Regions from separate parts of the Bounagaea algeriensis genome, predicted to be linked through region 2. Evidence: riboswitches for the same ligand, from Rfam matches in the RefSeq annotation. Region 2 holds a riboswitch; the other holds the start of a gene.
What was found. Region 2 has a riboswitch for S-adenosylmethionine ahead of ACVGV2_RS17630 (methionine ABC transporter ATP-binding protein). Riboswitches for the same ligand answer to the same signal wherever they lie in the genome.

Region 1: it holds a riboswitch for S-adenosylmethionine, as region 2 does, so the genes downstream of both, thrC (threonine synthase) here and ACVGV2_RS17630 (methionine ABC transporter ATP-binding protein) in region 2, are expected to answer to the same signal.

Annotation. Positions count from the first base shown of each region.
Region 1 is NZ_CM137102.1:1,202,003-1,216,563, forward strand. It holds gene ACVGV2_RS05470 (helix-turn-helix transcriptional regulator) at 1-596, opposite strand, end outside; gene ACVGV2_RS05475 (FAD-binding oxidoreductase) at 770-2,017, shown strand; gene ACVGV2_RS05480 (GNAT family N-acetyltransferase) at 2,161-2,634, opposite strand; gene ACVGV2_RS05485 (nitroreductase family deazaflavin-dependent oxidoreductase) at 2,664-3,119, shown strand; gene ACVGV2_RS05490 (NUDIX hydrolase) at 3,249-3,893, shown strand; gene ACVGV2_RS05495 (cupin domain-containing protein) at 4,020-4,487, opposite strand; gene rsfS (ribosome silencing factor) at 4,727-5,128, shown strand; gene ACVGV2_RS05505 (histidine phosphatase family protein) at 5,125-5,742, shown strand; gene ACVGV2_RS05510 (DegV family protein) at 5,811-6,710, shown strand; gene ACVGV2_RS05515 (helix-hairpin-helix domain-containing protein) at 6,826-7,827, shown strand; gene ACVGV2_RS05520 (DNA internalization-related competence protein ComEC/Rec2) at 7,881-10,214, shown strand; gene thrC (threonine synthase) at 10,281-11,549, opposite strand; SAM riboswitch class I at 11,562-11,688, opposite strand; gene holA (DNA polymerase III subunit delta) at 11,790-12,773, shown strand; gene rpsT (30S ribosomal protein S20) at 12,903-13,163, opposite strand; gene ACVGV2_RS05540 (VOC family protein) at 13,506-13,895, shown strand; gene lepA (translation elongation factor 4) at 14,167-14,561, shown strand, end outside.
Region 2 is NZ_CM137102.1:3,876,108-3,890,668, reverse strand. It holds gene ACVGV2_RS17645 (transglycosylase family protein) at 1-90, shown strand, start outside; gene ACVGV2_RS17640 (transglycosylase family protein) at 945-2,324, shown strand; gene rsmA (16S rRNA (adenine(1518)-N(6)/adenine(1519)-N(6))-dimethyltransferase RsmA) at 2,511-3,365, shown strand; SAM riboswitch class I at 3,497-3,585, shown strand; gene ACVGV2_RS17630 (methionine ABC transporter ATP-binding protein) at 3,844-4,863, shown strand; gene ACVGV2_RS17625 (methionine ABC transporter permease) at 4,860-5,543, shown strand; gene ACVGV2_RS17620 (MetQ/NlpA family ABC transporter substrate-binding protein) at 5,701-6,507, shown strand; gene ACVGV2_RS17615 (4-(cytidine 5'-diphospho)-2-C-methyl-D-erythritol kinase) at 6,631-7,587, shown strand; gene ACVGV2_RS17610 (ABC-F family ATP-binding cassette domain-containing protein) at 7,784-9,634, shown strand; gene ACVGV2_RS17605 (fatty acyl-AMP ligase) at 9,752-11,437, shown strand; gene ACVGV2_RS17600 (helix-turn-helix domain-containing protein) at 11,540-11,902, opposite strand; gene pth (aminoacyl-tRNA hydrolase) at 12,172-12,741, opposite strand; gene ACVGV2_RS17590 (50S ribosomal protein L25/general stress protein Ctc) at 12,821-13,459, opposite strand; gene ACVGV2_RS17585 (Nramp family divalent metal transporter) at 13,880-14,561, shown strand, end outside.

The DNA.
Region 1 (14,561 bases), 1.9 Mb from region 2:
AATCCGCGCATGGTGACCAGGCTGTGCGGTTCGACCCGGCGGCTGCTGGGCTGGTCGTCCCGGTCGTGGTAGTCGAATGAGGTGATCTTCTGCTCGCGGCTGCATGCGGCGAGCACGGCCAGCACGGTGGGATCGACCTGCGGGGTATCGCGGTTGGCCACGGCAGTGATTGCGCCCGCCAGGGCGGCCAATTGCGGGCGCAGGCGGGGTGGCAGCACTTGTTCGAGCTTGACCAGTGCGCGTAGCGAGCTGTCGTCGATACCGGCGATGCTGCCGCTGGCGGCATGCACCAACCCGGCGGCGACGGCGAGGGCTTCGTCGTCGGCCAGCAGCAGCGGAGGCAGGTTGTTGCCGGGGGTGAGTCGGTACCCGCCATCGGTGCCGGTGGTACCGATCACCGGGTAGTCGAGCGCACGCAACCGCTCGATGTCCCGGCGCAGGGTCCGTTCCGTGATCCCGAGTCGCTCGGCGAGCTCTGCGCCGGACCACGCGCGTCTGCTTTGCAGCAGCGACAGCAGGCGCAGCATCCGCCCCGGCGTGTCCCTGCGCGTCGGTTCGTCACCCACGCACACCAGATTGCCACTCCTTGAGGACATTCCCTGACCGGAAGAGTTTCTAGCGTGGCGGCATGACTGGAACAACACAGGATCAAGAGAGCACGGCCAGTCAGCTGGCCAGTCGTGTCCACGGCTCGGTACTCACCGCGGGAAGCGACGGATACGACCAGGACAGCACCGGGTTCCAGCTGCTCGAGCCGCACCAGCCCGCGATGGTGGTCGAGGCCGCCGACGAGCAGGACGTGCGCACGGTGGTCGAGTTCGCTACCACCCGTGGCATGCCGGTGGCGGTGCAGGCGACCGGTCACGGACGCAGCAGCGCCATGCACGGCGGCGTGCTGATCAGCACACGCCGCATGTGCGGCGTCGACGTGGACCCGCAGGCCGAGACCGCCTGGGTCGAGGCCGGTGCCAGCTGGCAACACGTGATCGACGCCGCGACTGTGCACGGGTTGGCGCCGCTGTCCGGCAGCTTGCCGGGCGTGGGCGCGGTGTCCTACACGCTCGGCGGCGGGGTCGGGCTGCTGGCGCGGCGGTATGGCTTCGCTGCTGACCACGTGCACCGCCTGGAAGTGGCAACCCCCGATGGTCGCCTTCGCCGAGTGACCGCCACCGACGAGCCGCACCTGTTCTGGGCACTGCGTGGCGGCGGCGGGAACTTCGGCGTCGTCACCGGCATGGAGATAGCCCTGATGCCAGTCGCCCGACTCTATGGTGGCTGCCTGTTCGTCGACCTCGCGCAGGTTCCCAACGTGTTGCACGCCTGGCGGGAGTGGACCGACTCAGTCCCCGACGAGATGACCTCGGCCGTGTCGGTGATCCCGTTCCCGGACCTGCCCATGGTCCCCGAGCCGATGCGTGGTCGCCATGTCGCACAACTACAGATCAGCTACGCCGGCCCGGCCGAACAGGGGCAACAGCTCGTCGAGCCGCTCCGAGCGCTCGGACCGCTGCTGCAGGACACCCTGCGTGAGTTGTCCTACTCCGAATCCGGAGCCGTATTCGACGAACCCGACCAACCCAGTGGCTACCGCGGAACCAGCCTCTTGCTCGACGACCTCGACCCGCAGGAGCTGAGCACATTGGTCCACCAGGTCGGCCCGTCAGCCTCCAGTAGCTGTGTGGTCGGGCTTCGTCATCTCGGCGGCGCACTCGCCCGACCCCCGCAGACACCGAACGCCCTCGGTCACCGCGACGCCAGCTACTCCCTGGGGCTGCTGTCGCTGACAGAAACCAGCGAAACGGGCAGCGTCACCGCACTACACGATCAGCTTCTCGCGGAGTTCGCTCCACACGCTCTCGGGCGGTCACTCAACTTCACCTTCGGTCCCCTCGATCATCAGCGAGTGCGCACCGCCTTCGAACCCGCCGACTACCAGCGACTCGCCCAGCTCAAGGCCGAGCACGACCCGCACGGACTACTACAGGCCAACCACCCGATCCCGCCCGCCACCGACTGAGCTGAGCTGCCGCCGGCTGGCTCATGCGTGCAGTCGAGTAGCGGCCCCTGGACCGCCGCCCGGTGCTGCCCGTGCGGCTTCAGGGGGTCGGCCCGCTACAACTCCGGTGCAGATGAGCGCGAGCAAGCCCCACCAACGCAGCGTTACAACTCGAGTTCGTAGCAGAGCATCTGCGTCTCCGGCCTGCCCGGTTTCTCCAGGTTGGTGAACCCGAAGCTCTCGTACAGCCCGCGCGCCGCGGTGTCGCTGGCGGAGGTGCCCAGCTCCACCGTCGTGGCTCCGCGTTCGCGGGCGATCTCCAGCGCGGTCTGCACCAGCTTCCGGCCGTGGCCCCGCTCGCGGCGGTCGGGCACCACGTACAGCTCCTCCAGGTAGCACACCGGGGTGCCGGTGAGCAGGTACTCGCGGAACCGCAGCTGGGCCACGCCGGCGTGCGGCGGGTCGGCCAGCACGAACAGGCTGAGTCCGCCCGCGATGTGCGCGCGAACGCGGGGAGCGAGCGCCGCGGCTCCCGGCGTGTACTCGTCGAACTCGGTTTGGAAGCGGTCGAGCAGGCCGGCGACCTCGTCTGCATCGGCGGCCGTGGCGATGCGGCTGCGCTCCGTCGGCGGCGTCATCGGACAACCGTATCCTAAGGTCCGTGGTCATGGATCTGATGAAGCTGGCGGACCGGTCCTGGCCCGTCCTCGACAAGATCACGGGGCTGCACATCGCCGCCTACCGGGCCACGAACGGCAAGATCGGGCATTCCGCACCCGGGCTCCCGACGATGCTGCTGCTCCAGCACGTCGGCGCCAGGTCGGGAACCCGGCGCACCACGCCGCTGCTCTACACCCGCGACGGCGAGAACCTCGTCCTCGTCGCGTCCAAGGGCGGCTACAGCAAGCACCCGGCCTGGTACCACAACCTGCGGGCGCACCCGGACACGACCGTGCAACTCAAGGCCGAGATCCTGCCGGTGCATGCGCACGTCGCCACCCCAGAAGAGCGGCGTCGACTCTGGCCGCACGTCGTGGGAACCTACTCGCAGTACGAGCGCTACCAACAGCGCACCGCCCGGGAGATCCCGCTGGTCGTCCTCGAACCACGTCGAACCACCTGACCCGCACGGTCGGGTCCGGCCGAATGCCCAGCGGAGGTCAAATGCCCAGCGGAGGTCAAATGCCCAGCGAACCCGGGCCTGTCGCGAATCCGGCGACGACACGATCAGCGGGACGGTGGTGACGAGGCCATGGCGACGCCCTCCGACGACGCGGCCGAGCAGATCCGGCAGCACGCTCTCACGCTGCTCGCCGTCGCGCAGAACGGCCTCACCTACGGCGGCGACCCTTACGACCGGGAGCGGTACGAGCAGGTGCGGCGCTGCGCCGAAGAACTCATGGGACTCGTCAGCGACGGCGACATCGGACAGCTGCACCGGATCGTCGCGCTCGATTCCGGCTACATGACCCCGAAAGTCGACGTTCGAGGCGGCATCTTCGACGAGAGCGGGAGGATCCTGCTGGTGCGGGAACGTTCCGACGACCGTTGGACCCTGCCCGGCGGCTGGTGCGACGTGCTGGAATCCCCCTCCGAGGCGGTCGCGAAGGAGGTGGCGGAAGAAGCCGGTGTCGCCGTCGACGTCGACAAGCTGGTCGCCGCGCTCGACCGTGAGAAGCAGGGCCACCGCCCGCATTTCGCCCACCACGTCCACAAGCTGTTCTTCCTGTGCCGCGAACGCGGACGAGTCGCGCAGGATTCGATCGAAACTTCGGCCGTGGACCGGTTCTCCCTCGACGCGCTCCCGCCGCTGTCGCACTCGCGAGTGCTCGAACCGCAGCTGCACCTGCTGCACGCCCACTGGCAGGACCCGGCGCTGCCCGCGGAGTTCGACTGAGGTCGTGCTGCGCGTGACCTGGCGGCGCTACCGACGTTCGGCTCTGGCCGGCGGGGAAGTGCGTCCGACGGGTGTCCGAACTGGACGCTCGTGGGGCGCACGGCGATCGAGGGCGGCGTTTCCACGTCACTCCCCGTCGAGCGGGTGCAGCGCGGGTAGGTTCACCACGATCGCCTCCTGCGTCGTCCGCGAGATGACGACCACGGCCTCCTCGTCCGGATCGGGGTTCTCCTCGCGGTGCGGCACGAACGGCGGTACGTAGATGTAGTCGCCCGGTTCGGTGTCGAGCGCGACTTCCTCATCGCCGTCGTGGTGGACGAAGCGGGGGTGTCCGGTCACGACGTAGATCGAGGTTTCCGACTCGCCGTGGTGGTGGTTCGACGAGGCCGTCGCCGGTGCCACGTGCGTCTGCCCCGTCCAGAGGTGCTCGGATCCCACCGTTTTGCCGCTGATCGCCTCGATCCGGCGCATCCCGGCCGACTGCGCGGTCTCGGCCGACAGCTCGGCGCTGCGCACGCGGTGCACCCGGGTGCGGTCGGGGCGCGCGGAACCCTGGCCGGCGCCGGGGAAGTCCGGGTGGAAACCGTCTGCCATCGCATGCCTCGCAGTGATCGAACGTGTCGCGGGTGATCCCGTCGCGCGTGGCGCGGCCGGACTCCCGCGCGGGTACGACCGGTGTCACGGAGCGGTCGGTGCACATCGACCGTAGCGGTGCGGACGCCGCGCGGACAGCCAGGTCTCGATCGGGTCCGGCCGCTACGCCGAGCGCCGCCCCGACGGCGCGCCCGCACGGGCTACCCTGGAGGGTTGGGTACCCCGTCGAAAGGAGTCACGTGGCAGCGACCGAACAGTCCCGCGAGCTCGCCAGGGTGGCCGCGCAGGCCGCCGCGGACAAGAAGGCCGTCGACGTCGTCGTCTTGGACGTGTCCGAGCAGCTGATCATCACCGACTGCTTCATCATCGCCTCCGCATCCAACGAGCGGCAGGTCGGCGCGATCGTCGACGCGGTCGAGGAGAAGATGCGCGCCGCGGGCACCAAGCCGGTGCGCCGCGAAGGCGAGCGGGAGGGCCGGTGGGTCCTGCTCGACTTCACCGATGTCGTGGTGCACATCCAGCACAGCGAGGAGCGCGCCTTCTACGAGTTGGAACGCCTGTGGAAGGACTGCCCGCGGGTGGCGCTCGAAGGGGTCGTGACCGCGGCGGACAACGGCGAGACCGGGGACGTTGAGGCGTGAGCCTGGAACGCCTCGTGCTGTGGCGGCATGGTGAGACCGAGCACAACCGCGCCGGCAGGCTGCAGGGACATCTGGACAGCGAGCTCACCGAAACCGGAGTTGAGCAGGCCAAACGCGCGGCCACCGTGGTGGCCGAGTACTCCCCGGACGTCGTCGTCAGCTCGGATCTGCGCAGGGCGCAGGTCACCGCTGCCGTGCTGACCGAGGTTTCCGGGCTCGAGGTGAGCCTCGACCGGCGGCTCCGTGAAACCGACATCGGACAGTGGCAGGGCCTCAGCGGCGCCGAGGTGGAGCACCACTGGCCGGGGGCGATGCTGACCTGGCGCACCGATCCGCGGTGGGCGCCGCCCGGCGGGGAGGCGCGCGTGCGCGTCGCCGAGCGCGCCGCCCAGGTGGTGCAGGAACTGGACCGGGCCTATTCGGGCACGGCGCTGCTGTGCGCGCACGGCGGAGTGATCGGTGCGCTGACGTCGCAGCTGCTGGAGCTGCCGGTGCACCTGTGGCCCGGGCTCGGCGGCGTCGCCAACTGCCACTGGGCCGTGCTCGTGCGGATCGCTCGTCAGGACCGCCGGTGGCGGCTGGCTGCGTACAACACGGGTGTGCTGCCGCAGTGACCACACGAGTGGGTGACATGGGCTGTGCCGAGTGACATGCGCTGTGCTGATCGACGCGGGGTGAACGCGTGACGGTCGCGGTGGTCACCGATTCGACGGCGTACCTGCCTGCGGAGTCCGCGTCCCGCTTCGGCATCGGTGTGGTTCCGCTGCACGTTTCCGTCGCCGGGGCCGATCCGCTCGCCGAGTCGGCGGTGGCGCCGGCGGAGCTGGCCCGCGCCATGGGCAAGCACCAGCGGGTGACCACTTCCGGGGCCGCTCCGGACGAGCTGGCGGCGGCCTACGCGGCGGCGTTGGACAGCGGGGCGGACGCGGTGGTGGCGGTGCACCTGTCCCGCCACCTCTCCGGCACGTGGGACGCGGCGCGCGTGGCCGCCGAGCGTGTCGGCACGGACCGCGTGCGCGTGGTCGACTCGGCTTCGGCGGCGATGGGCGTGGGGTTTCCCGCGCTGGCGGCCGCGGAGCAGGCGGCGCGCGGTGCCACCGCGGACGAGGTGGAGCGGGCCGCGTCGCGGGCGAGCGCGCGGACCGAGACGCTGTTCACAGTGCCCACGTTGGAGCACCTGCGGCGCGGTGGGCGCATCGGCGCGGCGGCCGCGGTGTTCGGCACGGCGCTGTCCATCAAACCCGTGCTGCACGTCGAGTCCGGGCGGATCGCCCCGCTGGAGAAGGTGCGCACGATGTCGCGGGCGGTGACTCACCTCGTGGAGCGGGCCGAGCGGGCCGCGCGCAGCGGTGACGCGTCCGTGCGGGTGGCGGTGCACCACTTGGCCGCCCCGGAGCGGGCAGCGGGACTGGCGGAGCGCTTGCGGGCGGCGCTCCCGGTGGCCGACTGCGTGGTGACCGAGGTCGGGGCGGTGATCGGCGCGCACATCGGTCCGGGTGCCCTGGGGGTCGTCGTGTGGTCTCCGGAGACCGGTCCCGCGGACGATCTTGCTCCCGCGGAAGGCGGACCCCGGAACGGCTGAGCTACATCGCCCGGGCGGGCAAGTACCGGGGCGAGTTGTCCACAAGGGGCCGAGTTCTCCACAGATTCGGATTTCGGAGCAGCGAAAGCCCTTGGCAGCGCTCTATGTTCGTCGCATGGACGACTTCCGGCTGTTCCGGGCGCACCGTACCGAACCGGTTCCGCAGGCGCGGCTGCGGGCGCTCGGCCGTGCTCCCCAGCAGGACCCCGTCGCGTGGTCCGCTCCGAGCTCCGCGGCCGAATCCGGCGCGGAGCCTGTCGGGACGGGCGCGGTCGGCGCGGGAAGCGCCGTGCTGCCGCGGGACTCCGCACCGGAGCTGCGGGCGCGCTACGAACCGCGGCCCGCGCCGGACTCGCTCGACGAACCGCCATCAGGGGCGGGAACCGTCGGGAGCGGACTCGCGGTGGAGGGAGGAACCGCCTCCGGCGGCGGCATGCTCCCGAGCGGGAAGGAGGCTTCCGCGCCGCGCGGCCGACTGCACGAGCGGCTGCACCGGTGGGTGCCGGAAACACTGCTCACCGCGCGCTTCGATCCCGGACGCGGCGGCGTGCTCGTGCTCGCGGGGCTCACGCTGGTCAGCCTCGTCGTGGCAGCAACCGTGCTGTGGCGGCAGCAGGCCGCCGGGGAGCAGCGCTCCCCGGCGGCGGCCCCACCGCTTCCGCCGGCGGCGAGCGCTCCTTCTGCCACCGCGGAGACACCGGAGGAACTCGTTGTCAGCGTCGTCGGACGCGTGCATGAACCCGGCCTGGTCACCATCGAGTCCGGCGACCGGGTCGCCGATGCGCTGGCCGAAGCGGGCGGGGCGCTGCCGGACACCGACGTCACCGCCCTCAACCTCGCCCGCCGGCTGGACGACGGCGAGCAGCTCCACGTCGGCATCCCCGAACCGGAACCTCCACCGGGCGGGAACTCCGCGGAGGAGGATTCGGCGGTGAACCTGAACAGCGCGGACGAGGAGGCTCTGCAACAGCTGCCCGGCGTGGGGGAAGTCACCGCGCAGCAGATCGTGCGCTGGCGGAGTGAGCACGGCGAGTTCCGCTCGGTCGACCAGCTGCAGGACATCGACGGCATCGGGGAGAAGACCGTGCAGCGGCTGCGGGAGCTGGCCGAGGTGTGAGTTCCGCGGTACGCGCGGCCGATGCCGGAACGGACACCGGAAGCGCTCCGGGGATCGGCGAGGTCCTCGACCTGCGGCTGGTTCCCGCGGCGTGCGGAGTGTGGGCGGTGACCCTGCTGGGGTTGTACGGCGGCTGGTCGCCGGCGGCGGTGGCGACCGGATGCGCTGCGGCCGCGCTCGCCGTCGCGTGGCGAGGGCGCGGACGTCCGGGCGCCCGGGCGGTGCTCGCCGCCGCGCTGCTGGTGGTGGCCGCCGGCACGTCGATCAGCGTGCGTGCCCACGCGGTGGAGCACCACCCGCTGCAGGATTCCCTCGGCTCGGCCGCGTCGCTGCACGTCACCCTCACCGATGCTCCCCGTGCGCTGCGCGGCGACTCCTACGGCAACCACCGCGAAGGGGAGCGCGCGCTGGTGCCGGCCCGGCTGCGGGCGGCGGAAGTGGACGGGCGGCTGCGGGAGATGCGGGGGCGGGTCGTGCTGCTCGTCCCCACCGCGGAGTGGGAGCATCTCGTCGCGGGGCAGGAGGCCGCGCTGCGCGGTGATCTCCTCCCGCCGCGGTCCGGGGAGCTCACCGTGGCCGCCGTGAGCACGTACTCCGCACCGCGCACCACCGGAGACGTCCCGGTGGTGCAGCGGGTGGCCGAACACCTGCGGCAGGGCTTGCGGGACACCGCGGCGGAGGTGCTCGGGCCCGCAGCGGCGGGACTGCTGCCGGGGCTGGTGATCGGCGACGTCGGCGGGCTGCCAGCGGAGGTGGAGCAGGACTTCGAAACCGCGGGCCTGACGCATCTCGTTGCCGTGTCCGGCGCGAACGTCGCCATCGTCTGCGGTGCGGTGCTGCTGCTGGCCCGGCTGGTCGGCTGCGGACCGGTGGTGTGCGCGGGTGTCGCCGCGCTGGCGCTGTGCGGCTTCGTGGTGCTGTGCGGGCCCGAACCGAGCGTGTTGCGGGCCGCCGCGATGGGCGCGATCACGTTGCTCGCGCTGGCGCTCGGACGGGAACGCTCCACCCTGCCGGTGCTCGCGGCGAGCGTGCTGGGCCTGGTGCTGCTCGCTCCGAACCTCGCCGGCGAAGTCGGGTTCGCCCTGTCGGTGGCGGCCACGGCCGCGCTGGTGGTGCTCGCGCCTGCCTGGTCGGCCCGGCTGCACGAGCGCGGTGTTCCGGTGGGCCTGGCCGAGATGCTCACCGTTCCGGCGGCGGCCCAGCTGGCCACGGCTCCGCTCATCGCGGCCGTGTCCGGCGGGATCAGCCTCATCGGGGTGCTCGCCAACCTGCTGGCCGGGCCTGCGGTCCCTCCGGCCACCGTGCTCGGCGTGCTCGCCACGATCACCGCACCGGGCGTGCAGCAGGTGGCCGAGCTGTGCGTGCTGCTGGCCACTCCGGCCCTCGGCTGGATCATCGGAGTGGCCGAGCACGCGGCGGACGTCCCCGGGGCGTTGCTGCCGTGGCCGGACGGGATCTTCGGCGGGTTCCTGCTCGCCGGAACTGCACTGCTGGTGCTGCTCGCACTGCGCTTCCGGCGGTTCCGGCGGGTCGTCCTCGTCGCCGCCGTGCTCGCCGCCTGCCTCGTCCCGGTGCGGAGCGTGGTGTCGCCGTGGCCGCCTGGCGGGTGGAGCGCCGTCGTGTGCGACGTCGGCCAGGGCGACGCAACCGTGTTGGCCACCGGTCGGCCCGGGGAGGTGGTGCTCGTGGACACCGGACCCGATGCCGAGGCGGTGACCGGCTGCCTGCGGCGCCTCGGCGTGGACCGCGTGGCGCTGCTCGTGCTCAGCCACCTGCACGCCGATCACGTGGGCGGGGTGGACGGGGTGCTCGCGGAACTGCCCGTCGGTGGCGTGGCCGTCGGCCCGCACCGCGAACCGGCCTGGGCGATGCGGGAGGTGGCCGAGCACGCGCGCCGCAACGGCACGCCCGTGCTCAGCGCCGAGACGGGACGTTCGCTGCGATGGCCGGCGTTGACCCTCGACGTGCTCGGCCCCACCGGTTCGCTCACCCGGGCGTCCGGGGAGGAAGCCGCCAACGACGCCTCCGTCGTGCTCCGCGCACGCACCCCGGCGGGCAGCGTGCTGCTGACCGGGGACGTGGAGGTCCGCGGTCAGCAGCAGTTGCTGTGGTCGGGCACGGACCTGAGCGCCGATGTGCTCAAAGTGCCGCACCACGGCTCGCGGACGAGCCTGCCGGGATTCGTCGCGGCGGTCGATCCGCGGGTGGCGCTCATCAGCGTCGGCGCGGACAACGACTACGGGCACCCGCACGGGCGTCTGCTGGGCATGCTCGCGAGCGTGCCGGAGGTGCTGCGCACCGACGAGGACGGTGACATCGCCGTGCTGGCCGGCCGGCGCGGCCCGAGCACCGCGGCGGCCGAGGACGCACTGCTCCCGGCGTGGTGAGCAGCGATGGTGCGGCCGCGATGCCCCGGCCGGCGCCGCGTCCACGAGACCGCCGGCGGCGCGCCGTCACAGCCCGAGGGCCTGATCCACCGCCTCGGTGTTCGGCGCCACGGTCGCCTTCGGCCCCACGTGCTCGGTGACCGCGTCCATGGTCTTCAGCCCGTCACCGGTGATGAGCAGCACCGTCTCCTGGTCCGGGTCGAGCTGGCCGTTCTCGAACATCTTCTTGGCGTTGGCGACGGTCACCCCGCCCGCGGTTTCGGCGAAGATGCCCTCGGTCCGCGCGAGCAGGCGGATGCCCTCGACGACTTCCTCGTCGGTGACGTCCTCGATCGCCCCACCGGTCTTGCGCACCGTGTCCAGGACGTACGGGCCGTCCGCCGGGGCGCCGATGGCCAGCGAGCGGGCGATCGTCTCCGGCCGCTGCGGCTGCACCACGTCGGTGCCTTCCTTGAACGCGGTGGCCACGGGCGAGCACCCGGCGGCCTGCGCGCCGAAGATGCGCACCGGGCTCGGCTCGACCAGGCCGACCTCGCCGAGCTCGTTGAAGCCCTTGTGCACCTTCGTCAGCTGCGAGCCCGAGGCGATCGGTACCACGATCTGCTCCGGCAGCCGCCAGCCCAGCTGCTCGGCGACTTCGAAGGCCAGGGTCTTGGAGCCTTCCGAGTAGTACGGCCGCACGTTGACGTTGACGAACGCCCAGTCCTCGTGCTCACCGGCCAGTTCGGTGGCCAGGCGGTTCACGTCGTCGTAGTTGCCGTCCACGGCCAGCAGCGAGCCGTCGTAGACCGCGGTCATCATGATCTTGGCCTGTTCCAGGGTCTTCGGAACGAGCACGACCGAGTCCCAGCCGGCGCGGGAGGCCGCGGAGGCGACCGCGTTCGCGAGGTTGCCGGTGGACGGGCAGGCGAGCACCTTGAACCCGAATTCGCGGGCGGCGGCCAGCGCGACCGCGACCACGCGGTCCTTGAACGAGTGCGTCGGGTTGCCGGTGTCGTCCTTGATCCAGATCTGCTTCACGCCCAGGGCCTTCGCCAGGTTGTCGGCGCGAAGCAGCCTCGTACAGCCGGGTTCGGTGTTCGCGATCCGGTCCACGGTGGACGGGACCGGCAGGAGTTTCTTGTAGCGCCAGATCGACCGCGGTCCGGACTCGATCTCCGCACGCGTGATGCGCCCGAAATCGTAGGCGACTTCGAGCGGGGAGAAGTCCTCGAGGCTGACGAACTCCGGCGCCAGCGGTTGGCGATGCCCTTCTTCCTTGGACACGAGCTCGGTGGCCTGTCCGAGGTCGAGGGCGGAGCGCGAGGGGGTCTGTGCCTGGGCAGCGGCGGTCATTGCGAGGTCCTTTCCTCATCTCTCCCGCGGGCGGGTCGGAGTTGGCACCTTTGTCGTCGGCGGCCCCCGCGGTACAGGAAAGCCGACACCGGTTGCCGGGGCTTCGTCGGGCCGGTCCCTCTGCCCCTCTGGATGAGCTAGCTATCCGGTTATGGCGGACACGCTAGTGGACCGTCCCGGCATCTCGCCAGGAGCGTCCACGGTGCGGAAGATCACCGGGGGCGTGCGACGATGTCGCACATGACCTCGCCGAGCACGGTCGTCTCCCCGCTGCACCTCGTGGTGGGCGAGGAGGAGCTCCTGGTTGAGCGCGCGGTGCGCGCGGCGGTCGCCGCGGCGCGCGCGGCCGATCCGGAGGCGGAACTGCGCCGGGCGAAGGTGACCGAACTCACCACCGGTGAGCTCGACGAGATGCTCAGCCCCTCGCTGTTCGCCGACGGGCGCATCCTCGCCGTGGAGGACTGCCAGGACGCCGGCAAGGAGATCGCCGAAGCGCTGCTCACCCACGCCCGCGAACCGGCCGACGGCGTGGTGCTGGTGATCGTGCACAGCGGTGGTGGCCGCGCCAAGCAGGCCAAGGATCTGCCCAACCAGCTGAAGAAGCTCGGCGCCCAGGTCGCCGAATGCCCCCGCATCACCAAACCGGCCGACCGGGAGGCGTTCGTCCGCGACGAGGTCCGCCGGGTCGGCGGCAAGATCGACACCGACGGGGTGCGCGCGCTCGTCGAAGCCGTGGGATCGGAGCTGCGCGAGCTGTCCAACGCAGCCACCCAGCTGGTTTCGGACACCGGCGGCACGGTCGACGCCGAGGCCGTGCGCCGCTACCACCAGGGGCGTGCCGAGGTGACCGGGTTCGTCGTCGCGGAGAAGGCCGTCACCGGCGACCGCGGCGGCGCGATCGAGGCGCTGCGCTGGGCGCTGCACCTCGGCGTGCCGCACGTGCTCATCGCCGACGCGCTCGCCGACGCGGTGCGCACGATCGGCAAGGTCGCCTCCGCGGGCAAGGGCGGCGACCCGTTCCGGCTGGCCGGCGAGCTGGGCATGCCGCCGTGGAAGGTGAAGAAGGCCCTGGCGCAGTCGCGCGGTTGGAACAGCACCGGGATCACCGACGCGCTCGGCGTCGTCGCGGCGCTCAACGCCGACGTCAAGGGCAACGCCGCGGACGCGAACTACGCCCTGGAGCGGGCCGTGCTCGACGTGGTCGCCCTGCGCGGCCGGCGCTGAGCAGCTGAGCCCGGCGAACCCGCCGGGGCGGCACGCGAAAAGCCGCCCGCCGCCGTGCACCGCACGGCGAGGGGCGGCTTTCCCGGTGCTGGTGGACCGGAATTCAGCTCCGGAAAACAGCTCCGCGAGTCAGATCTTGTTGAGCTGCCGGGCCATCGAGGACTTCTTGTTGGCGGCCTGGTTCTTGTGCAGCACGCCCTTGGAAACAGCGCGGTCCAGCGCACTTCCGGCGGCGCGCTGCAGTTCGACGGCGCGGTCCTTCTCGCCGGCGGCAGCGGCCTCCCGGAACTTGCGGATGGCCGTTTTCACGTGGGACTTCACCGACTGGTTGCGGCGGCGGTTCTGCTCGTTGGTGCGAATCCGCTTGAGCTGGGACTTGATGTTGGCCACTGGTACGCCTTCCTCGTCGCTCGACTGTTCGCGCCGCGCTGTGTACGGCACCGCTCCGGCGCGCTCGCCGGCGCTGCGGCCGGTCAGTGCGCGGAGTGCGGAGCGGTTTCCTCCCTGCGGAACGCCGCACGGCGCAAGCGGCCACGGTAGCAAGGCTGACCTGCGACATCGGTGGGCGGGTGATGCTCCGGTCCGCGCGGCGGCCGTCCGCTGTCGTGCGGCCGGTTGTGCCCGGGGCCGCCCGGCGGCCGGTGCCACGATCGTGCTGGCCGGAGTGGCGTGCTGGCCGGAGTGGTGCTGCTCGGCATCGCGTAGCGGTGACCTGCGCGGTAGAAACGCGGCATGGAGATTCTCAGCAGCCGCATGCTCCTGCGACCGCTCGACCCGGACCGCTCCGTGGCCTTCTACCGCGACGTGCTCGGGCTCGCGATCGCCCGCGAGTTCCCGGGCGGGACGGTGTTCTTCCTCGGGCAGGGTTACCTCGAGGTCTCCGGCCAGGGCTCGCAACCACCGAGCCAGGACCGGTCGCTGTGGCTGCAGGTGCGGGACCTCGCCGCGGAGATGAACCGGCTGCGCGGGCAGGTGGACGTGCTGGTCGAGGCCGAGCGCAAACCCTGGGGCCTGGACGAGGCGTGGATCGCCGATCCCGACGGGTTGCCGATCGTGCTCGTCGAGATCCCCGGTGATCACCCGCTGCGCGTGGACGTGCGGAACCCGCCGAGCGGAGACTGAGCGCGCGCGGTTGGCGCCAGCGTCCGCCGCGGAATCCGATTGCCGGATCGCGGCTCCGGCGGGCCCGACGCGCTCGCCCCGGGTGGCAGTGCCGCGGCCCGGTGGTGACCCTGGCCGCGCGCAGCGCCCTGCGAGCTCGTCTTCCCTGCTCAGCAACACTGTCGCTGTGCAGGGTCGGGGAGCTCGCGCGCTTTCCGGAGTTGGGCTCCGGAGGCGGCCCCCGGCATGGGACGATGGGGACAACCCAGTATCGACACGCGAGGAACCACGAGTGAGCAGCTTCGCAGACACGACGTTCACGAGTCCGGAGCGCATCCGGAACTTCTGCATCATCGCGCACATCGACCACGGCAAGTCCACGCTGGCCGACCGGATGCTGCAGCTGACCGGAGTGTTGGAGGAGCGCGCCTACCGGGACCAGTACCTGGACCGGATGGACCTCGAACGGGAACGCGGCATCACCATCAAGGCGCAGAACGTGCGCCTGCCGTGGACCGTGGACGGCCGCGACCACGTGCTGCACCTGATCGACACCCCGGGCCACGTGGACTTCAGCTACGAGGTGAGCCGCTCGCTGGCCGCCTGCGAAGGCGCGATCCTGCTGGTCGACGCGTCCCAGGGCATCGAGGCGCAGACGCTGGCGAACCTGTACCTCGCGATGGAGCA
Region 2 (14,561 bases):
CAGATTTCAGTCGGTGAAGCGGTTCGCGCCGACCGCGGCGGCTACGGGGCGTGGCCCGCCTGCTCCCGGAAGTTGGGGCTGCCGCGATGACGTGACGGCGTTCGCGACGTATTCCGCGGTCGTTACCAGCGAATTTCGTTCGCGTTGGATGTTCGTGGCGCGTCCGCGCGCGCATCGCCCGCCCGGCATCAGGGATACCGCCGAACGGGTGGCGATCGCGAGCACTTTCCGGGCGAAATGTCACCGCGCGTGACGATCGAGGCGGCGAAGTTGGGTAATACGAGTCACATCGCGATGTTGGTGCCTTGGTTCGGCAGTGGAGATCACGCTAGAGTCTCGGCGCCATAACCCACGTCAACACCTGCCGTGGGACGGGTATCCGCTAGTCGCCGCCGGTGCACGTCGGGGAGTCGATCCATCGGATTGGCTGGAACGGCGCTCGGCTAGGGGAGTCGAGTACACAGCGAAGCACGAAAGGCCGTGTCGGATCGGGGCAGGAGTGGCGGCGTGCACCTCATCGGGGTGAGCGCAGCCCGTCGTGTCCTGCGAGCACGGCTTTTGCGCCTTCGGGAGGTAGCGACCCGGTGAACGATAGCGACGACCCCGGCAATCCCGCGCGCAGTGGTGCCGACCGGACGGCACCCGGGATACCGATGAACACGATTCCGCGCGGCGGCCGGCACGGTCGCGGCGCCGATGGTGCCGACCAGTGGCAGACCAGCCGGTTGGCGGGAACGATCGGGGACACCGCCGCGTGGCAGGCGCCGCGCAGCGCGGAGCGGACCTGGATCGACCCGAGCGAGGCGCAGTCCCGGCCCGCGGCGCGGCACGGCGCCGTGGGCGTGCTGGATCGCCCGCGCACCGCCGAAACCCCGGACTCGGCAACCCCGGACTCGGTGCTGTCCACGCAGGACATCCCCGCGATCGGGAGCTTCCCGGACACGATGGAGCGCGCGCTCCGCGACTTCCCGTCCGATGATTACCCGAGCATCCCGCCGGGCACCCTGGACATCACCCCGCAGGACGTCTACGAGGCCCTCGGCCCGGACGCCGACGACCTGCTGGCCACGGCCGACGTCGACGTGGACGAGATCATCCGGCTGATCAACGCCGAAACCACGGTGCTGCCCGCGGTGCCGCTGCCGGTGATCCCGGACGAGCCCGCGCGGACCCGGGCGCAGCCGCAGGCGCAGCCGGAAACCGACCAGGAGGAGGGCGAACAAGCGCTCACCACCTGGAAGCGGCGCTTCGTCAAGGGCGCGGTGGCCGCGGTCGTGCTGTCGCTGACCGGTGGCGGCGGTGCCGCCGCGGCGATGGACAAGTCCGTGACGCTCGACGTGGACGGCAAGGAGCTGTCCGTCAACACCTACGACTCGACGGTCGGCGAGGTCCTCGAGGAGGAGGGCATCAACGTCGGGCCGCACGACGCGCTGAGCCCGTCCCCGCAGGCCGAGGTCAACCACGGCGACACCATCACGCTCGACCGCGGCCGCCTGATGAAGGTGACCGTGGACGGTGAGCAGCGCGAGGAATGGGTCCGCTCGGTCACCGTCGGCCAGGCGCTGCGGCAGATGGGCGTGTCCCCGCAGGACGCGCAGGTCTCCGCCGACCTGAACCGGGCCGTTCCGCGCGACGGCATGAACGTCAACGTGCAGACCAGCAAGGACATCACGGTCGTCGACGGTTCCGGCGAGCCGCGTCCGGTCAGCACGCACGCGGTGACCGTCGAGGACCTGGTCCGCGAGCAGAACTTCGACCTGGGGCCGCAGGACGAAATCACGCCCGGCGGCGAGCAGAAGATCACCGATGGCACCGAGGTGCGCATCGACCGCACCAGCAGCTCGGTGATCAACGTGCGCCAGCCGGTCGAGCCGCCGGTGAAGGAGATCGTCGACGACTCCATGCTCAAGGGCGAGGAGCAGGTCGAGAACCCGGGCAAGGCCGGCGAGAAGATCCTGGTCACCCGCGTGACCGAGCGCAACGGTGACGAGGTCGGCCGGGAGACCATCAAGGAGAAGGTCGTCCAGCAGCCCCAGCCCCGCGTGGTCCGCGTCGGCGGCAAGGAACCGCCGAACAGCGGCGTGTGGGACAAGCTCGTGCAGTGCGAGGCCGGCGGCAACTGGCAGGCCGACACCGGCAACGGCTACTACGGCGGGTTGCAGTTCGACAAGTCCACCTGGAGCTCCTACGGCGGTGACCAGTACGCCGAGTACCCGCACCAGGCCAGCCGCGAGCAGCAGATCTCCGTCGCCGAGAAGGTGCGGGATTCGCGCGGCGGCTACGGCGCCTGGCCGTCCTGCTCGAGCCAGCTCGGCCTGGGCTGACCCGCGTTCGCGCCGCCGCGCCGGTCCCGCACCGGCGCGGCGGCGCTGCTTTCGGCCCGCGAGCGCGGCCTCGATCCGGAAAGGTCGCGGCTTCGGGCTGACGGGCGGTCCGGGCGGAGGTTTCCCGGCCCCGGCGGGGCGCGGACACGTCCGATCGCCTCCGCCCCGCCCGGTACATTGGTGCGAGTGGACCAGCAGGTGACGCTGCTCGGCCCGGCCGACGTGCGCCGGCTGGCCGCCGAGCTCGGGATCCGTCCGACCAAGAAGCTCGGGCAGAACTTCGTGCACGATGCCAACACGGTGCGGCGCATCGTCTCCGCCGCCGACGTGGGCGCAGAGGACGTGGTGCTCGAAGTGGGGCCGGGTCTGGGGTCGCTCACCCTGGGACTGCTGGAGGAGGTCCGCGCGGTCACGGTGGTCGAGGTCGACGCGGTGCTGGCGCAGCGGCTGCCGCGCACGGTCGCCGAGCACGCACCGGCGGCGAGCGACCGCCTGCGCACCGTGCAGGCGGACGCGTTGCGCGTGCGCGCCGCGGACTTCCCGGAGGAGCCGACCGCGCTGGTGGCGAACCTCCCGTACAACGTGGCCGTGCCGGTGGTGCTGCACCTGCTCGCGGAACTGCCGAGCGTGCGCACCGGGCTGGTGATGGTGCAGGCCGAGGTCGCCGAACGGCTCGCCGCCAGCCCGGGCGGGCGCGACTACGGCGTGCCGAGCGTGAAAGCCGCGTGGTTCGCCGAGGTGCGGCGCGCCGGTTCGGTTCCGCGCGGCGTGTTCTGGCCGATGCCGAACGTGGGTTCCGGGCTGGTGGCGTTCGAACGCGTCGATCCGCCGTCGCAGGCGCCGCGCGAGGAGGTCTTCCGCCTGGTCGACCAGGCATTCGCGCAGCGTCGGAAAACGCTGCGCGCGGCCCTGTCGTCGTGGGCCGGTTCGGCCGGGCGCGCCGAGGAGTTGCTGCGGGCGGCGGGCATCGACCCGGCCGCTCGCGGGGAGCGGCTGCGCGTGGGGGATTTCGCGCGCGTGGTGGAGTGCCTCCGCGGCTGAAGCCGTCCGTGCGCGCACCGTGAGCACTCGAACGCGCAGCAGCGCAAGCCCTGATCCGATTCCGTTACGTGGGCCATAACAGCTTGCGCCCGGGCGTGCCAGTAGGGTCTACTATTCGGGAAATCGCGAAGAACCCATCCTGAGCGGCCGAGAGACCTGGCTCGACGACGCCGCAGCAACCACCCGCACGGGCAGGTGCTAACGCCGGGACCGATGGAGTTGTGGTGTCCATTTTCCTTCCTGCCAGCTGGGCCGGTTCGACCGGCGGGTCCCTGCTCGTCGGGCTCGACGCTGTGGACCGTTCGCAGCGTTGCGTCCCCTCCCGGAGGCTGCTGACGCAACGGCGCGTCATCGATCACGGACGGCGCACCACGACCGCTTGTCCAACTGGGATGTGATCCCCCAGCCGTCCTCCTTCCCACTCCAGTCCCGGGCACCCGTGTGCCCGGGGCCGGTGCGAGCTGATCTGGAGCCGATCGTGATCACCGTTGAGAACCTGACGAAGACCTTCCCGCACAACGGGGAGACCGTGCGTGCCCTGGACAACGTGTCGCTCGAGGTGCCTGCGGGCAGCATCTGCGGCGTGGTGGGCTCCAGCGGCGCGGGCAAGTCCACGCTCGCTCGGTGCCTCGCGCTGCTGGAACGCCCCGAAAGCGGCGCCATCCGCATCGACGGGACCGACCTGCTGGCGTTGCAGGGACGCGACCTGCGCGCCGCTCGTCGGCAGATCGGCGTTGTGCCGCAAGGGGATTCGCTGCTGCGGCAGCGGACCGCGGCCGGCAACGTCGCCCTGCCGCTGGAGGCGGCCAAGGTGGACGCGTCGCAGCGGCGCAGCCGCGTCGCCGAACTGCTCGACCTCGTGGGCCTGTCGGACAAGGCCTCGGTCTACCCGGACCAGCTCTCCGGCGGGCAGCGGCAGCGGGTCGCGATCGCCCGCGCGCTGGCGGCGAAGCCGTCGGTGCTGCTGGCTGACGAGCCGACGTCCGCATTGGACCCGGGCACGACCGACTCGGTGCTGACCGTGCTCGACCGCGTCCGGTCCGAACTGGGCGTCACCGTGCTCGTGGTCACCCACGACATGGCGGTGGTGCGCCGCGTCGCCGATGACGTCGCCGTGCTCGAGCAGGGCAGCGTGGTCGAGGACGGCAGGGTGCTCGACCTCGTCACCGAACCGGGCAGTCGGATCGGCACGACGTTGCTGCCGGAGACCGACCAGGCCGACCACTTCGGCGCGGTCGGCGGGCGGCACGACGTCGTTGCCGAGGTGGTGCTGGTCGGGTTCGCCGCGGTGGGGGCGCTGCTGCCGGAGGCCTCGAGCCGGTTCGACGTGGGATTGGACATCCTCGGTGGCGGACTGACCCGCCTGGGAGACACCCCGGTGGCGAAGTTCCGGGTCGGGATCAGCGGTGAACGGTCCGAGTCCGCCCTGAAGTGGATGGTCGAGCGCGACGCGCACGTGCGTCGCAGCCCAGTGAGTGTTGACGGAGTTGCCGCGTGACTGATGTGACCCCCTGGGCCGAGGTTCTCGAACTCCTCGGCCCGGCGACGGTCGAAACCCTGTACATGGTGCTGGTAGCGACCCTGCTGGCAGTGCTCGGCGGGCTACCGCTCGGCGTGCTGCTGCACATGACTTCGCCGGTCGGGCTGAACCCGCGGCCGACGTTGTACAGGGTCGTCGGCGTGATCGTCGATGTGGTCCGCTCGGTGCCGTTCGTGGTGCTGCTGGTCGTGCTGGCGGCGTTCACGCGAGTGCTGATCGGCACGTCGATCGGCAGTACGGCGGTGATCGTGCCGTTGACGATCGGTGCCGTACCGTTCTTCGCGCGGTTGACGCAGAACGCGCTGCGCGAAGTGAACTTCACCGTGGTGGAGGCGGCGGTGACGACCGGGGCGAGCCGGCTGCGCATCGTGTGGACGGTGCTGCTCGGCGAGGCCCGGGCCGCGCTGGTCGGCGCGGTGGGCGTCACCGCCGTGGCACTGATCGGCTACGCCGCCATGGCCGGTGTGATCGGCGGCGGTGGTCTGGGGGCGACCGCGATCCAGGACGGCTACCAGGGTTACGACGACCGGATCCTCTACAGCTCGGTCGTGGTGCTGGGGGGCTTGGCCTTCGCCATGCAGTTGACCACCGACGCGGTCGCCAAGATCGTCGACCGGCGCCGCAGCGCCAGCGCGTGAACCGCAGGCGCCGGTGCCGCGCCGCGCGCTCCGAACCGCGCGGCGCCGGTCGGTGAGTTGTTTTCCGCAATCCCCCGACGCTTCCGGTCGGGGAGGGCAGCGCACGTCCGACACCGCGCGGGCGGGCGTGCCCGATTCTGTCCAGAAAGGACTGATCATGCGTACGCGTTTCGCCGTGTTGCTGGTTGCCGCCGTGTTCGCGCTGGCGGCCTGCGGCGGGGGTCGGACTCCGGCGCAGGAGGACCCGCAGGCACCGCTGAAGATCGGCGCGAGCTCCACCCCGCACGCCGAGATCCTCGAGTTCGTCGAGGACGAGCTCGCCGAGGACGCCGGCCTCGAGTTCGAGATCGAGCAGTTCGACGATTACAACCGCCCGAACGACGCGCTGCAGCACGGCGAGCTCGACGCGAACTACTACCAGCACAGGCCGTTCCTGGAGAAGTACGAGGGCGAGCGCGGCGGCGAGTTCGCCTGGGTCACCGACGTGCACAGCGAGCCGCTCGGCGTGCACTCGGAGAAGGTCGACGACCTGCAGGACCTCGGCCGGGGCGCGACCGTCACGCTGCCGAACGACCCGGCGAACCAGGCCCGCGCGCTGAAGCTGCTGCAGGCCGAGGGCGTGCTCCAGCTCAAACCGGACGCCGGGCAGGGGGCCGGTGTCCGCGACGTCGCGGAGAACCCGAAGAACCTCGAGCTGAAGCCCCTGGCCGCCGACCAGCTGCCGCGCTCGACCGCGGACGCCGGAGCGGCCGTGGTCAACGGCAACTACGCGATCAAGGCCAACTTGAACGATCCGATCGCGGTGGAGGACGTGGCCAACGACCCGTACGTCAACGGGTTGGTCAGCACCCCGCGGATGCAGGACGACCCGCGCGTGCGCAAGCTCGCCGAGCTGCTGACCTCGCAGCAGGTCGCCGACTTCATCAACGACGAGTGGGGCGCGGCGGTCGAACCGGCCGCGTGATCGCGGGAGCGGGAACTCCGGGCCGGGTGCGCACCGCGCGTCGCCGGCCCTCCCGCGCCGCGCCGTGCCCAGGCGAGTCGACCCCGCCCCGGGGAAGACACGTACGCTTTGAGTGTGCTCTCCGTGGTTCCGACGCCGATCACCGTCCGCGTGCCAGCGAAAGTGAACCTGCACCTGGCCGCGGGAGACGCGCGCCCGGACGGCTACCACGAACTGGTGACCGTCTTCCAGGCGCTCTCCCTGATCGACCAGGTCACCGTGGTGGCCTCCGAGCAGTCCGGCATCGAGGTGCACGGGGAGGGCGCCGACGTGGTGCCCGCGGACGCGGACAACCTCGCCTGGCAGGCAGTGCGGGTCGTGGCCGAACGCGCCGGACGGGATCCGGACGATCCGGGCGTGCGGCTGTCCGTGCACAAGGGCATCCCGGTCGCCGGGGGCATGGCCGGCGGCAGCGCCGACGCGGCGGCGGCGCTGCTGGCGCTGAACCAGCTGTGGCGGCTCGAACTGGGCCGCGACGAACTGTCCGACCTCGCCGCACCGCTCGGCAGCGACGTGCCGTTCGCCCTGCACGGCGGCACCGCGCTCGGCACCGGCCGCGGCGAACGGCTCGTGCCCGTGCTGGCGCGGCACCCGTTCCACTGGGTCATCGCCCTGGACGACGAGGGCATGAGCACCCCCGAGGTGTACGGCGAACTGGACCGGCTGCGGGCGGAGAGCAAACCGCACCGGGTCGGCGACGTGGAACCGCTGCTGGAGGCGCTGGCTTCGGGCGACCCGCGGCAGCTCGCACTGCTGCTGGGCAACGACCTGCAGTCGGCGGCTGTGTCGTTGCGACCCGGCCTGCGGCGCACGCTGCGCGCCGGGGTCCAGTCGGGAGCTCTCGCGGGGATCGTGTCCGGTTCCGGTCCCAGCTGCGCCTTCCTCTGCCTGGACGGGGACGAGGCGGTCCGCGTGGCCGCCGAGCTCTCCGGCGCCGGCGTGTGCCGCACCGTGCGTGTGGCGCAAGGCCCCGTGCCCGGGGCGCGGATCGTCACCGAGGAGCACACCGACCGGCCGACACCCCCGCAAGTGCACGCGTGAGCCGTCCCACCACCCGACCGGAACGAGTGCGGGATGCTGTGGCGGGCAGGGTGGCGTTGTGCCGGGGCGGGCCCGTGCGGACGCCTGCGACGCTGCGCGAAACCGCAGGTGGGCCGGATTGTCACGGGGTGCGCCGCGCGCCGAAGCGCGGGCGTGCCCACCGGAACGCGAAGTCGATGGAGCGGTTGAACCCCCGATGGTGAATATCGTCAATCTGGAGGCGGTGCACAAGAGCTACGGCGTGCGCCCGCTGCTCGACGGCGTCTCGCTCGGCGTGAGCTCCGGCGACCGCATCGGGGTCGTGGGACTCAACGGCGGCGGCAAGACGACGCTGCTCGAAGTGCTGTCCCGGCTCGAAGAGCCCGACGAGGGACGCGTCAGCCACGCCCGCGACCTGCGCACGGCCGTGGTCACGCAGCGCACCGAACTGCCCGCCGGGGCGACGGTGCGCGACGTGGTCCTCAAACCGCAGGGCTACACGGCCGAGCACGAGTGGGCCGCGGACGCCAACGTCCGTTCCGTGCTCGGCGGCCTCGGCATCACCCGCCTCGGGTTGGAAACCGCCGTGGACAACCTCTCCGGTGGTGAGCGGCGGCGCGTGGCGCTCGCCGCCGCGCTCGTGGCCGACCTCGACCTGATCGTGCTCGACGAGCCCACCAACCACCTCGACGTGGAAGGCGTGCGGTGGCTCGCCGAGCACCTGCTCAACCGGCGCATGTCGCTGATCGTCGTCACCCACGACCGCTGGTTCCTGGACACCGTCTGCAACCGCACGTGGGAGGTCGTCGACGGCCGCGTCGAGCAGTACGAGGGCGGCTACGCCGACTGGGTCTACGCCCGCGCGGAACGCGCCCGACTGGCCCAGCAGGCCGAGGAGAAGCGCCGCAACCTCGCGCGCAAGGAGCTGGCCTGGTTGCAGCGCGGCGCCAAGGCCCGCACGACGAAACCGAAGTTCCGCGTCGAGGCGGCCGAAGCGCTCATCGCCGACGTCCCCGAGCCGCGCGACACGGTGGAACTGGTCGCCTTCGCCAAGCAGCGGCTCGGCAAGACGGTGGTGGAACTGGAGAACGTCGACCTGCGGCTGGACGACCGCGCGCTGCTGCAGGACGTGACCTGGCGGCTCGGCCCGGGCGACCGGATCGGCCTCGTCGGCGTCAACGGGTCCGGCAAGACCACGCTGCTCGACCTGATCGCCGGGGCGCGCGAACCGGACGCGGGCCGGCGCGTCCAGGGCAAGACGGTGCGGCCGGCCCACCTGACCCAGGAACTGCACGACCTGCCCGAGCATTGGCGCGTGCTCGAAGCGATCGAGAAGGTGGCCACCAGCGTCCGGCTCGGCAAGTACGAACTGTCCGCCTCGCAGTTGGCCGAGCGGTTCGGCTTCGGCAAGGGCCGGCAGTGGACCCGGGTGCAGGACCTCTCCGGCGGGGAGCGGCGGCGGCTGCAGCTGGCGCGGCTGCTCATGGACGAGCCGAACGTGCTCGTGCTCGACGAGCCGACCAACGACCTGGACATCGACACGCTGCAGCAGCTCGAGGACCTGCTGGACGGCTGGGCTGGCACGCTCGTCGTCGTCTCGCACGACCGCTACCTGGTCGAGCGGGTCTGCGACAGCGTGCACGCGTTGTTCGGCGACGGCACGATCACCCACCTGCCCGGCGGCATCGACGAGTACCTGCAGCGGCGGGAGTCGCTGCTCACGGAGGACAACAGCATCGGGCGGCAGGCCCGCGACGGCGCCGGCCGGAACAGTGCCGCCCAAGACGGGGCCGCCCAGGACGGGGCTGCTCAGAACGGGGGCACCGCGGGTTCGGCAGGCGGCGGGCTGGGCGGTGCCGAGGCGCACGCCGCGCGCAAGGAGCTCGGCCGCCTCGAGCGGCAGCTGGACAAGCTCGACAAGCAGCAGCAGCAGCTGCACGAGGAGCTCGCCGCGGCCGCCACCGATCCGGATCGCCTGTCGGAGCTGGAGTCCAAGCGGCGTGACCTGCAAGAGCGAAAGGACGAGGTCGAGGGGCGCTGGCTCGAGCTGGCCGACCAGCTGGGGTGAAACGCCCTCGGGGTGCCCTGCGTGCGTGGTTCCACCCCGGTTGCGCCGCCCGGGATCCGCCGACGCGGTGATCCGCGGGGCTGTGCAGGGCGTCACAGCGGCCGTAAGCTGCCGGACATGAGCAGGTTCGTGGACACGCTGGTCGCCGCGGCGCGGGAGAACACGGACGCGGGCGACGGCACGGCCCGCGGGCTGGTCACGGGCGAGCCGGACGAGCCGGTCCGCCGCAGCTGGGGCGAGGTGCACGACCGCGCCCGCGGCATGGCCACCGCGCTGCGCGGCACCGTCGGCTCCGGCGACGCGGTCGCGGTGCTCGCGGCCGACCCCGCCCTGATCGCCTGCGCCGTGCAGGCGGTGTGGCTCAGCGGCGGCAGCGTCACCATGCTGCACCAGCCCACCGCGCGCACCGACCTGGGCCAGTGGGCCGAGGACACGCTCCGCGTGCTGCGCATGATCGGTGCTCGCGTGGTGCTGCTCGGCCCGCCGTTCGACGAGCTCGGCGACGTGCTCACCGACAACGGCATCGCCTTCCAGCGGCTCGGCGAGCTCGTCGAGACGCCGGCGGACCCCGAACTCGCCCCGGTCGACACGACCGAGGACGCCGTCGCGCTGCTGCAACTGACCAGCGGTTCCACCGCCGAGCCGAAGGCGGTGCGCATCACCCACGGCAACCTCGACGCGAACCTGCGCGCGATCACCGCGGCCGGCGAGCTCGACCCCGCGCACGACGTGGTCGTCTCCTGGCTGCCGCTGTTCCACGACATGGGCATGGTCGGCTGCCTGGCGGTGCCGATGGCGCTGGGCATGGAGACCGTCAAGGTCACCCCGGTCGACTTCATCGCCCGGCCGCTGCTGTGGCCGGAGCTGATCACGCGCTACCGCGGCACCGTCACGGCCGCGCCGAACTTCGCCTACGCCATCACCGGGCGCCGCATGGCGCGGGCCGAGGAGGGCGATTTCGACCTCTCCTCGATGCGGTTCACGCTCAACGGCGCCGAGCCGATCGACCCGTCCGCGGTGCGCGCGTTCACCGAGGCGGGCGCGCCGTTCGGACTGCCCCCGGACTGCATGGTGGCCGCGTTCGGCTTGGCCGAGGCGACGTTGGCGGTGTCCTTCGCCCCGCTGCACCGGGGGCTGGAGGTGGACGCGGTGGACGCGGACGCGTTGGAACGCGAGGGCCGCGCCGTTCCCACGTCCGCCGGGGGCTCGGAGGTGCGGCACTTCGTCCTGCTCGGCGAGCCGCTTCCCGGGTTGGAAGTGGAGGTCGTCGACGACGCGGGCACGCGGCTGGGCGAGCGGGAGGTCGGGCGGCTGCGCGTGCGCGGCGGGGCGGTCAGCCCCGGTTACGTGACCGTCGACGGGTTCGCTCCCACGCAGGACGTCGAGGGTTGGTTGGACACCGGCGACGAGGGCTACCTGGTGGATGGCCAGGTGGTCATCTGCGGACGCCGCAAGGACGTGATCATCATGGGCGGCCGCAACATCTACCCGGTGGACATCGAACGCGCCGCCTGCGAGGTCTCGGGGGTGCGCGCGGGCAACGCGGCCGCGGTGCGGCTGGACGCGGGCAGCAGGCGGGAACGCTTCGCCGTGGTCGTCGAATCCGCCTCGGCCGGTGCGGAGGAGGCCGAGGGCGAGCTGCGCAAGCAGGTCGCGGCCCGCGTGGTGGACGCGGTCGGGCTGCGGCCGTCGGCCGTGGTGGTGCTGCCCGCCGGCGGCCTGCCGAAAACCCCGTCCGGCAAGCTCAAGCGGGCTGCGACGGTGGCGCTGGTGCCGCAGGAGGCTGCGGCGCGGCGGGCGTGAGCGGTGGTGCCGCACGCGATCGGGGAGCGCGCACGCGGGTAGCGGTGGGGATGGTGTCCTCGCCCGTGGCGCGGCCTCCGCGGCCGCGCGAGTCGGCGGGGACTACGCGCAAGCCGCGGAGCGGTCGACTTCGCTCCTCGAGACCGTGACGTCGTGATCCTCGAAGTCCGCGATGAGCTTCAGCGTGGCGCCGAGGGCGGTGATGTAGCGCCGGATCGTGCCGAGCTCGAGGTGAGCTGGATCGCCGTTCTCGAGCTTGCTCACACGTGCCTGGCTGATTCCCATTCGTTCGGCGATTTCAGCCTGGCTCACGTGCCTCGTTTCGCGCAGTTGGGCCAGGCGGTCGCCCAGGACGTAGGCTTGGGTCAGCGTTGCGGCGTGCTCGCGGGCGGTTTCGACATCCCGGCCACGGGCTCGATCCTGAGCTTCCTTGTCCTGCTTGACGTCTTTCCACGAACGTCCCACGGTTCAGCCCTCCCTCTGCTCGGCCAGGTGTTCGTCGAAGCGTTGATCGGCTACGGGGATGTTGGCTTCGTACCAGCCTCTCCAGTTACCGGCTTTGTCACCTGCAACCAAGACCAGTGCGCAGCGTTGTGGATCGAATGTGGACCCGTGCGTTATGGCGTGCAAGTGCCCGCGCAGCGGCGTGGCGCCGAGGGCGGTGATGTAGCGCCGGATCGTGCCGAGCTCGAGGTGGGCTGGATCGGCCGTTCTCGAGCTCTCCCCGGCGGGCCTCAGTGGAAGCGGTTCTGGGCCGCCTCGAGGCCCTCGGAGACGAGCGCTTCGACGGCGTCGGCGCACTGGTCGACGAAGTAGCCGAGCTCCCTGCGCTCGGTGGTGGAGAAGTCGCGCAGCACGTAGTCGGCCGGGTCCATGCGCCCGCTCGGCCGGTCGACGCCGAACCGCACGCGCAGGTAGTCGCGGGTGCCGAGCGATTTGCTCACCGAACGCAGCCCGTTGTGCCCGTTCTCGCCGCCGCCCTGCTTGAGCCGGACGGTGCCGAACGGCAGGTCCAGTTCGTCGTGGATCACCGCGATCGACGTCGGCTCGATCTTGAAGAACTTCGCCACGGCCGAGACGGGGCCGCCGGAGAGGTTCATCAGCGACCGCGACTTGGCCAGCAGTGCGCGGGTGGAGCCCAGGTGACCTTCGGCGAGTTCGGCGCCGCTGCGGTGCGCCCGGAACTTCTCGCTCATGCGCTCGGCCAGCTCGTCGGCGACGAGGAATCCGATGTTGTGCCGATTGCCGGCGTAGCGCGGGCCAGGGTTGCCCAGTCCGACGACCAGGCGGGGGGGACCGGTCACGAGGTGCACTCCACGGGCTGCTGCGGCGAACGTTGAGCGGGGTGCGGCGCCGCCCGCGCGGCGGCGCCGCACCGGCTTATCAGGACTCGGCGGACTCGCCTTCCTCGGAGCTCTCCTCGGAGCCGGCCTCGGCGGTCTCCTCGATGCCTTCCTCGGCGGTCAGCTCGGCCTCGGTCGGGGCCTCGGTGACGTTGACGACCAGCGCCTCCGGAGCGCTCTGCAGCTCGACGCCGCTCGGCAGCGGCACGTCGGCCGCGGTGATCTGCGTACCGGCCTCGGCCCCCTCGGTGGAGACCTCGAGCTGCTCGGGGATGTGCAGCGCCTCGGCGGAGACCTCGATCGCGGTGATCTCCTGGTTCACCAGGGTTCCCGCGGCGGCCTCGCCGGCGACCGCGACCGGGACCTCGACGGTGACCTTCTCGCCGCGCCTGATCACGAGCAGGTCGACGTGCTCGATGTAGGACTTGATCGGGTGCGCGCTGACCGTCTTGGTCAGCGCCAGCTCGGTGCCGCCGCCGGCGACGTCCAGGCGCAGGACGGCGTTCTGACCGTTCTCCCGGAGCGCGCGGGCGAACTCGACGGACGGCAGCGACAGGTGCTTCGGGTCGGTGCCGTGCCCGTAGAGCACGGCGGGGATCTTGCCGGCGCGGCGGGTGCGGCGGGCGGCACCCTTGCCGAACTCGGTGCGCTGTTCGGCGGGCAGGCGGACCTCGGACACGGCGGTACTCCTCAGGACGTCGGTGAACGTTGGGGCGGCCTGCGGCGGCGGGGCGCGCAACGAGCGAGCACGACGCGGGGACCACCAGGTCCGTGCCAACCGCGGGTGGCACCGCGGCACGGACGAGCGGTGGCGACGTGGCGGAGCGGTGCCGACCGCTGCGGACGTCGCCCGCGTCACCGCGCCGATCACGCCAGGCACAGCGCCCGACCTCGCCGAGGCAACCCGCACAGTGTAAAGGTTGCCGGTCGCGGTACTCGCGCGCGGGTCCGCGAGGCCCCTCCTCCCGGCAGGCGGCCGCGCAGCAGGAACCCGCGGGCACGCGACAGGAGGGGGTCCCCGCCTTCCGGGACGGGCAGAAAGTCAAGTTTTGGTCGCGCGTCCGGGTCAGCGCCGCGCGCGGCTACTACGTTGCCCGCCATGGCAGATGCGAAGGCTGAACAGAACCCCGGACCCGGCAGCGGGCCGGAGCCGCCCGCGGGCGGACTCGCGCGGGCGAAGCAGATCGGACCGGGACTCGTGGCCGCGGCCACCGGGGTGGGAGCCGGGGACCTGGTCGCGAACATGATCGCCGGATCGCGCTTCGGCTACGCGCTGCTGTGGGCCGTGGTGCTCGGCGCCGTGTTCAAACTCGCGCTGGCCGAGGCGGTCGCGCGCTGGCACATGGGCTCCGGCCGGACGATGCTCGCCGGATGGCGCACCCTCGGCCGCTGGGCGGTGACGTTCTTCGGCGTCTACATCGTCATCTGGGGCGTGATCTACGGCGCCACGGCCATGTCCGCCTCCGCGCTGCCGCTCAACGCGCTGGTGCCGGGGCTTCCGGTGTCCGCGTGGGCCGTGCTGTGCGGCCTGCTCGGGCTGGTGCTCGTGTGGTTCGGCCGGTACCGCCTGGTCGAGCGCCTGATCACCGTGCTCGTCGGCGTGATGTTCGTGACCGTCGTCGGCGCGGCCGTGCTCACCGCACCGCACCTGTCCGGCCTGGCCTCCGGGCTCGTGCCGCGCGTCCCGCCGGGTTCGGTGGCCTACGTGCTCGGTCTCATGGGCGGTGTCGGCGGCACGATCACCATGGCGGCCTACGGGTACTGGACGCTGGCCAAGGGGT